Regions from separate parts of the Shewanella sp. A22 genome, predicted to be linked through region 1. Evidence: riboswitches for the same ligand, from Rfam matches in the RefSeq annotation. Region 1 holds a riboswitch; the other holds the start of a gene.

The links. Region 1 has a riboswitch for cobalamin ahead of ACWXWT_RS10680 (ABC transporter ATP-binding protein). Riboswitches for the same ligand answer to the same signal wherever they lie in the genome.
Region 2: linked by a shared signal. The riboswitch ahead of ACWXWT_RS04465 (TonB-dependent receptor) and the one ahead of ACWXWT_RS10680 (ABC transporter ATP-binding protein) in region 1 are both predicted to bind cobalamin.

The regions. Positions count from the first base shown of each region.
Region 1 covers NZ_JBSQBN010000049.1:8,447-12,885, forward strand. The annotation lists gene metH (methionine synthase) at 1-1,511, opposite strand, end outside; gene ACWXWT_RS10675 (histidine phosphatase family protein) at 1,800-2,510, shown strand; cobalamin riboswitch at 2,509-2,629, shown strand; gene ACWXWT_RS10680 (ABC transporter ATP-binding protein) at 2,709-3,518, shown strand; gene ACWXWT_RS10685 (FecCD family ABC transporter permease) at 3,511-4,439, shown strand, end outside.
Region 2 covers NZ_JBSQBN010000014.1:2,530-6,968, reverse strand. The annotation lists gene ACWXWT_RS04470 (HDOD domain-containing protein) at 1-122, opposite strand, end outside; gene ACWXWT_RS04465 (TonB-dependent receptor) at 240-2,225, opposite strand; cobalamin riboswitch at 2,368-2,571, opposite strand; gene ACWXWT_RS04460 (DUF3622 domain-containing protein) at 3,545-3,859, opposite strand; gene ACWXWT_RS04455 (peptidase U32 family protein) at 4,040-4,439, opposite strand, start outside.

The DNA.
Region 1 (4,439 bases):
TGGGTTTTACGTTCACGCGTATCGGCTTGGCCGTCTTCGTCAAAGGCCATAACAATGGCAGCAGCGCCATAGCGTTTCACTAAGGTCGCTTGCTCAATAAACTTGGCTTCGCCTTCTTTCATCGAAATAGAGTTAACAATCGACTTGCCTTGAACGCATTTAAGGCCCGCTTCTATTACTTCCCATTTTGATGAGTCAATCATGATTGGCACGCGAGAGATGTCGGGCTCAGAGGCGATTAAGTTTAAAAACTTCGCCATTGACGCCACGCCATCAAGCATACCTTCGTCCATGTTGACGTCGATAATTTGCGCGCCGTTTTCAACTTGCTCGCGCACGACATCTAACGCTTCTTCGAACTTTTCTTCTTTAATTAAGCGTAAAAATTTAGCCGAACCGGTCACGTTAGCGCGCTCGCCAACGTTAACAAATAGCGAGTTTTTATCGATGGTGAGTGGCTCTAGGCCCGATAAACGACACGCGACTGGAAGATCTGGGATCTGTCTTGGTTCGTGTCGGAGTACAGCTTCACGAATGGCACTAATGTGAGCCGGTGTACTGCCACAACAACCACCGACAATATTGAGCATGCCTTCTTGCGCCCATTGATTAATGACTTCGGCCATTTCTTCTGGGGTTTCATCATAGCCGCCAAATTCGTTGGGTAAGCCAGCATTAGGGTGGGCGGAAACATAACATTCGGCAATACGTGACAATTCTTCAACGTACGGACGCAACTCTTTTGGCCCAAGGGCGCAGTTAAGGCCAATCGATAACGGCTTGATGTGGCGTAAAGAGTTATAAAAGGCTTCGGTTGTTTGGCCGGTTAGTGTGCGGCCTGATGCGTCGGTAATCGTGCCCGAGATCATGACAGGTAAGCGATCGCCAAGTTGATCGAATACTTTTTCAATCGCAAACAGGGCGGCTTTGGCGTTTAAGGTATCAAAAATGGTTTCAACCATAATGATATCGGCACCGCCTTCAATTAAGGCGCTGGTTGATTCGACATAAGCTTCAACTAATTGATCGAAACTGACATTACGAAACCCAGGGTCGTTAACGTCTGGACTGATAGAACAGGTACGGTTGGTTGGGCCTAATACGCCGGCAACATAACGTGGTGAACCGGTTTGTGCTGCTACTTCATCTGCTGCTTGGCGGGCGACTCGGGCGCCAGCAAGGTTAATTTCAGCGGCCAGTGACTGCATATCGTAGTCGGCCATGGCAATGGTGGTGGCATTAAAGGTGTTGGTTTCAATAATGTCGGCACCGTTTAACAGGTACTGAGTATGAATATCTTTAATGATTTGCGGTTGGCTGAGTACTAATAAGTCATTGTTGCCTTTAACATCGCAATGCCAATCTTTAAAACGCTCGCCACGATAATCTTCTTCTTCCAACTTATAGTCTTGGATCATGGTGCCCATGGCGCCATCTAGAATCACAATACGCTGCGCTAACAATGCATTAAGTTGTTTAAGTGTTTGACTGTAAGAAGTCGATTTCGCCATAACAGTTACCTTTTTATCACTATGTTGCTTGATACCTTGATTGAGATAAGCATACCCTTATTTTTACAATAGTAGGGCGATAACATTATTGTTGTGTACAACATTTTCATATAACACTTGCCTATCAAGTTACTTATATTTGTTGTGTACAATGATTATCATGCTAAATGATTATCTATTAAGATGGTATTTTGGACATATAAACGTATAGACGTCCATAGTACGCGAAATTTTACTGTCAGAGCAAGGCTGATTAGCGTTTATTATTCTGAGTTGAGGTTTATTTAAATGAAACAAGCCAAGATAGTGTTTTTACGTCACGGCGAGTGTGAAGGCGGTGAAATTGCGCGTGGCCAAATAGATGTAGCATTAACGCCACAAGGGCACGACAAAATGTGCCATGCTTTTGCTTGCATGCCGCGACCCATAAGCCATATTTTTAGCTCGCCTTTAGTGCGTTGCCAAACGTTTGCTACCAAAGCGTCACAACAATTAGCGTTGCCTTTGCACCTTTTGTCAGACTTGCAAGAGATTAACTTTGGTGTATGGGATGGCCAAGCATTTGATGATATTTATCGTGCAAACCCAAGCCAGTTTGATGCCTATTGGCAGGACCCATGGAAGGTTGAAAACACCCCTGATAAAGGTGAGAGCGTGGTCGATTTTGCTGAGCGGGTTAAACAGGGATTAATGACCATTGTAGACCATTTGCAGCAAGCGTTAATTCAACAGGATGACGCCGATGCGTCAATACCGCAAGCATTGGTGGTAACCCATGGAGGCGTAATGCGATGCATTATGGGGTATGTGCTTAATGCGGGGAAAACCAATGGATTATTTGCTAACCTTGCCATCCCCTATGCTGCTATTATGTCGCTTGATGTGTTTTGGACTGAGCAGAGCGACAGTGATGCGTTTTCATCTAGCTTTCAAGCACTTCAACCCAAGGTATGCTTTACATTGCATTGGCCACAAACGGCGACAATGCCAGCGCCTTAATGATTGTGTTTTTCAAGGTATTGGGAATTGGGATAAGCCCAAACTGTCCCCGCAACTGTAGGTGGACCAATGATGTATTGGTACATAAGTCAGATACCAGCTTTGAATCACCTCAACATTCATACCTAAGCGGGTGACTTAGGGGAGTTATTTAGTCGATGTATGTGTTAATAAATTGGACATGGCGAGGCGACTTGCATGTCTGAATCGGTATTGGATGTAAATCATCTTTTTTGGCAAGTCGATAATAAAACGATTTTGGCAGATATTCATTTTGGTTTGCCTAAGGGCCGAATGTTAGGGGTAATTGGCCCCAATGGCGCCGGTAAGTCGAGCTTGTTACGTTGTTTGTATCGTTATATTGTGCCGACGAGCGGTCACATTGACATTTTCTCTAAACCCATCGGTGAGTTTTCATCTAAGGTGTTAGCGCAAACTATTGCGGTAGTGCAGCAAGATACTCCGCATTATTTTGATGTCACAACCGAACAATTAGTGACAATGGGGTTAATACCTCATAAAGGCTTGTTTGACCCTAATACCGCGCAAGACCGTGAGCGTGTGTTAAGTGCATTAACTAAAGTGGGTCTTCAGCAAAAAGCACTGCAACAGTATGAGCAGTTATCTGGCGGCGAAAAACAACGCGCATTGATCGCTCGCGCCATCGTGCAACAGCCTCAAATACTTATTTTAGATGAACCGACCAATCATTTAGATATTCGTTATCAGATTCAAATTCTTGAGCTGGTTAAATCTTTAGGTATTAGTGTTATTGCGTCTATTCATGATTTGAATCTAGCCAGCGCAATGTGCGATAAATTATTGTTGCTCGATAAGGGGAAATTAATTGCTAAAGGCACTCCAACAGATGTGTTAACCGAACGGCAAATTAGTGAGGTGTTTGGCGTATGTTGCGAGATTAATCGTCACCCACAACACGGTAAACCGCTTATTAGCTACTTTTATGGTTACCAAGCAAGTCAGAAAGGATGCTCAGAACATGATTGATGCATCACAACGTCGCTATTATCTCTTTTTCAGTTTGTTGGTCTTTGCCACTTTGCTGTCTCCTTTATTGGCCGCGAGTTTTGGTGCGGCCAACATTCATCTAAATGACGTATTAATGGTATTTAATCACTTAATGAGTGGCGACATACCAAGTTTGACACATAGCAGTGAGCATAATATTAAGTTAACCCAACGTATTGTGCTTGAATTACGCTTTCCGCGGATTTTATTGGCCTTTGTGGCTGGAGCTGGGTTGTCTATTGCTGGCAGCGTATTGCAAACGGTGACCCGCAATCCGTTAGCTGATCCATACTTGTTTGGTATAAGTTCAGGGGCGTCATTTGGTGCGGTGTTGGTAGTGTCATTATTTAGCCAAACAGGGGTGTTTGCTGAGATGTTATCAGACGCGCTTGTTATTGCTCCTAGTTTTACTGCGCAACCTTGGTGGTCTTGGTCGACATTAAGTATTCCGATTGGGGCATTTATCGGCGCCAGTTTATCGGTATTAATTGTGTTTATATTGTCGGGTTCTGGTCGAACAAGCCAAGTGGAACGTATGCTGTTGTCTGGTGTGGCAACTTCGTTTTTGTTTGGTGCGCTCACGAGCTTATTGTTGTATTTTTCTAGCCCGCAGGCAGCTGCCTCAGTATTATTTTGGAGTTTAGGCAGTTTTGCTAAAGCAAGCTGGACTAATTTATTACTGCCTAGTGTTACAGTTGGTGTGAGCTTATTGATTATGTTGATATTTAAGCGGCAAATAATGGCGTTGCAAGCTGGTGACGAAACCGCTCATACCTTAGGCATTAATGTGGCAAAGTTGCGTTTAAGTATGTTGTTACTGTGCTCACTTATTACTGCTATGTTAGTGGCGACCTGTGGGGGGATTGGTTTTGTGGGCTTGATGATCCCTCATACCGTTAG
Region 2 (4,439 bases), on a different contig from region 1:
TCGGCTTCACTAATAAGGGCTTTCTTTAACGGAATCAGTATTCCACGTCGACCAATGACCTGCTCTTCGTTGCCTATAATAGCTTGCACTTGAGTAAAAACTTGTTGCTCAAGGTTAGTCATGTTCATTGATCACCTTTTTCAGAATAAACCACGGTATAAAATAATTTAACGATATATTAAAAGTAAAGCCAGTAAAATTACTGGCTTTACTTAAGTTAGCGAACTTAAACAATTAAGTTAAAAACGGTAACCAGCGGTCAGCCTAATTGAACGTCCAGTACCCGAATAATATCCACTGGCATACGCATTGTAATAACCGGTGCCAACATAATCTTCATCAAGTAAGTTGTCGATACGTAAACTACCGTTCCAACCTAAATAGGTATAGTTGAGCGCAAGATTGGTGAGTACATAACTGTCTAACTTATCATCAGCGTTGCTGTTATCACCTTCCATGTAGCGCTCACCAGTGTAAACACCTTCAACAAAGGCTTGCCAACTATCTGAGAAATCATAACTGACATAGGCTTTACCTGAATGCTTTGCCACCCAAGATAACGCTTTACCGTCGTTTTCGCCCTGAGTAAATTCTGCATCAATATAGTCGTACGAAGCACCTAATAGCCAGTCCGTGGATAACTGCACATTATAAGCAGTACTTACCCCAAAACGACGAGATTCGTCTGCATTTACGTTAGCCCCAAAGCCAAATACTCCATCAGGCCCATCAATACGGCTAGTATCCAAAACAATCTCATCTTCTAAATCAAGCTGGTAAGCATTGATTTTGAGTGTTTGAGTCGCTGTTGTGTAATCCCAACCGGCTTCGTAAGAGCGGCCTGTTTGAGGGTTTAAGCCAATTATTGTCACAGGCGTATAAGCCTGTTCGTCGACTTTAGCAAAGCGAAAGTTATCATTTGCACGAACATAAAAACGATTTTCATTGCTTGGACGGTAATTAAGCCCTAACTCAAATGCATGGGCGTCGTTATCAATTTCAATACGATTTGGATAGAGTATTTGATCAAACAAATCATCAGTCACTTCTGAATAACGACCACCCACAACATAAGATAGTGTTGGCGTTATCGGTACCGATGCTTGCACATAGGCACTCTTTTGTGTCTGTTTATTATTACGTTGCATATAACTAAAATCAAAATCCGCTTCACCTTGGCTCACATCAATACCGGCAACAACATTTAAATCACCTTGGTCTAAGTGGTAATTAGCCGTTGCTTTAGGAGAAAAACTCAATAAGTCACGTTCAATGCGGCCTGCACTACCAAACGATATACTGGTGGTTAACGAATCTGAGTAAGTTAAATCTGCACCCAACGCCCAAATGTTATTTAGCTGGTACTGGTAACCACTGCGCAGTGCTGTGGTCATTTCATGATTAAAATCACCTGCATTATAAGAACCCACTTGACGAGGGTCATCTTTATATTGCGCTAAGCTTAACGAACCAGGCGCTTGTAGGTCATTATCAAAATAATTCACTTCAACAAAAAAATCTTCAGTATCAGTTTGATATTGCAAGCGACCTAATATTGAGCTGGTTTCATTGTCATTATTATCACGGTAATTGTCGCTTTCGTTATAGCTGGCCGCTAAAAAGTATCGCCATGCATCGTTAATGGCACCAGACACATCGCCTTTCACTTCATAGGTGTCAAAACTGCCACCACTTACCTGTAAGCCACCACTGGTTTCTGTTGGCGCCTTGGTAATAACATTGATAACACCGCCAACGGCTTGGTCACCATACAATACCCCTGCACTGCCCGATAAAATCTCAACCCGCTCAATTAGATTAATCGGAATCGACTCAACCCTTGGCGCAGAAATATCAATATTATTCAATTTACGTCCATCGACCAATATCAAGGTGTTATTAACGGCTTGTGATGCAGAAAAACCACGCATAGAAAATACGCTGCCCGAATTATTGTCCGACACCTGAATACCAGATTGTCCACGTAATAAATCGGTTAAATTGGTGGCACCGCTCATTTGAATGTCTGCAGCATCAATAACATTAACATTGGCAGCAATGTTTAATGGATTGGCTTGAGTACGGCCAATGACCACTATGGTTTCATCCATGGTGATATCAGACGCAGATGATTGTATTGAAGTGGGTGCAGCAATAGCATTAACGCTAGTGGCACAAAAAATTGCACTTAATAAAAGTGCGATTGTAGTTGGTTTAGTACCCATTTACCTTTAACTCCTGAAAGGAAAAATGGGGCAGTAACGCCGCAATATGGAGCACCAATGTAGCCTGCCTCTAGAGAGTAAATCACTAGAATAAGCCGACAAGCGGTATCACATTACATTTCGAGATCTGCCCACCGAAATCATCGAAATCACCTTTATGGCCGGTCTCCGGACTGAGGTTGTCGTGTTATACCAATGGTATAACCTATATGATTAACGCAAGGCTATTGCGCATCCGACTTTTACCATTCACCGTTGCGGGGGCAGTACCAGATTTACACTGGTTTCCCGATTATCCTGCTGAAGATCACAATCCACAGCAAGCACCGTAAAGATTGACTATTGAATAAACAAGAGTTCAAGTTCAACCCTTGCCAAGAATGTCTATTTTGCGATATCACATCATGCTTATATAAACGAACCAAAGTCATCAAAACGATGGGCGACTAAGCAAATAAGAATATCATAAAGTAATAGCGCGCTGATTATAGCGGATCCCAAGGTAAACTTGATACTAGCAAAAGAGTAACTAACAGATAATTCAACTTGGTTAGGACCTGTTGATCTTTCAAGGTTGTTTTTGCAGCGAATTGTTGGTCATTTGTACAAAGAAGAGACTTTGTGGTGTAGTTATTCTACATAAAAAGTCGATAATGCAGTAAAAATGACCAATAAACGCTGCCCGAAGGGTTCGGGCTAAAAACTTAACCAACAAAGATCAACAGGCCCTAGTTATTAATGTCGCCACGTATATTAGCGAGCCACGATGCTATACAGATAACGGAGAAAGTAGCAGGAAATCATAACGCTTGATGAATTATCAACGTCAGCAAATATTATTAACCTTGGGTGAATAGCAACACACCACTCGGGATCTGGAACGACATTCCAAAATATCCCGAGCAGTCAAGACTGGCAGCAATCTTGCTCATCCAAATGAATCCTTATTTGGTCAAGACAGCGATAAGCTGATTAATACCAATCCGCATTGAAGTTTGCTCTTTTAGCGAAAATTATTAGTGTGCTATTCGAGGCAGTCTTTTGAAGGCATGGTTGTTTCACGTCAAAAATGACTAACAAAGAAGAGTGGGCTAATAAATTCGCCCTTCGGGGCTGTGTCACAATACCAATTACTACCTCAAATGCCTTTAATGTAGCTAGCTACACCAGCAGTCATTTGAATTGTACTTGGCACTGTGACGCAGCCTAAAATAGATCACACTTCAATAAGGACTGGTATAAATTTCAATTTACGATGTTCTACCTTGAACACATGAAAATTGACGCTTATCGATAACATTTACGTCATCGGTAAAATGTTAGTTTAACGTTTCGTCGTCATCTTCTTCGTCAAACAACTCATCTTCGTCCACTGCAGACTCTGCAGCAATCGCAGCAGCTAAACTTTTAGCCTTAAGATGCTTTTCAGTTTTACGCTTGTTACGGTCGGCTTGCTTTGATAAAAAACCTTGCAGAGCTTGTTCGCCCCATGCAATGGCTTCTGCTTCTGATGCAAAACCATCATGGCTTTTTGACACAACCGTTTTAGTCGCGGTCATGCGACGAGTGATCTCAGTTTTCCATGTATCTTCAACTTGAATAACACGTAAACTATATTTTTTGCTATCGCTCATAATCTATTCTTTCCTACTTCAAGGTATCACAGGCTAAAACCCATGAAATTTCAGGCGCGCAGTGTACTCCAAACACACGTGTTTAGCAGCAATTTAATGGTTATTTTTGCAGCTTATTTGACAAATGTTTACTACAGACACCATAAAAGGAATGAGATATAAAATCTCACTACTGCACCATTATTGTTTCACTAATTGGTTTGAACCAACAATCATCATTTCGCATTTATGGCAATCAAACACCAATTTTAATTTGTCTTTACCCACATCTAAAAACATTGGGTCGGCTTTAATACCTTCAACTTCTTTTGGACATAAGTTAAAACTGTAACGCAAACAATGCTTAGTCACCATTAATGGCGCATCATGCAACACGGTGTTTTTCTCATAGGTATCTTCAATTTGAATTACCCCATGCTGATGATAAAAAGATTTGGCTTTTTCGTTGGCCACATTAGATAAAAAACTTAACCCTTTTTGCGGAAAACGGGCATTTTTATCATGTACCCAACGCTCAGGACGTTGATAACCAGCCACCCTAGCCGCCATTAACGTACTCACGCCATCACGGCGAAGTTCG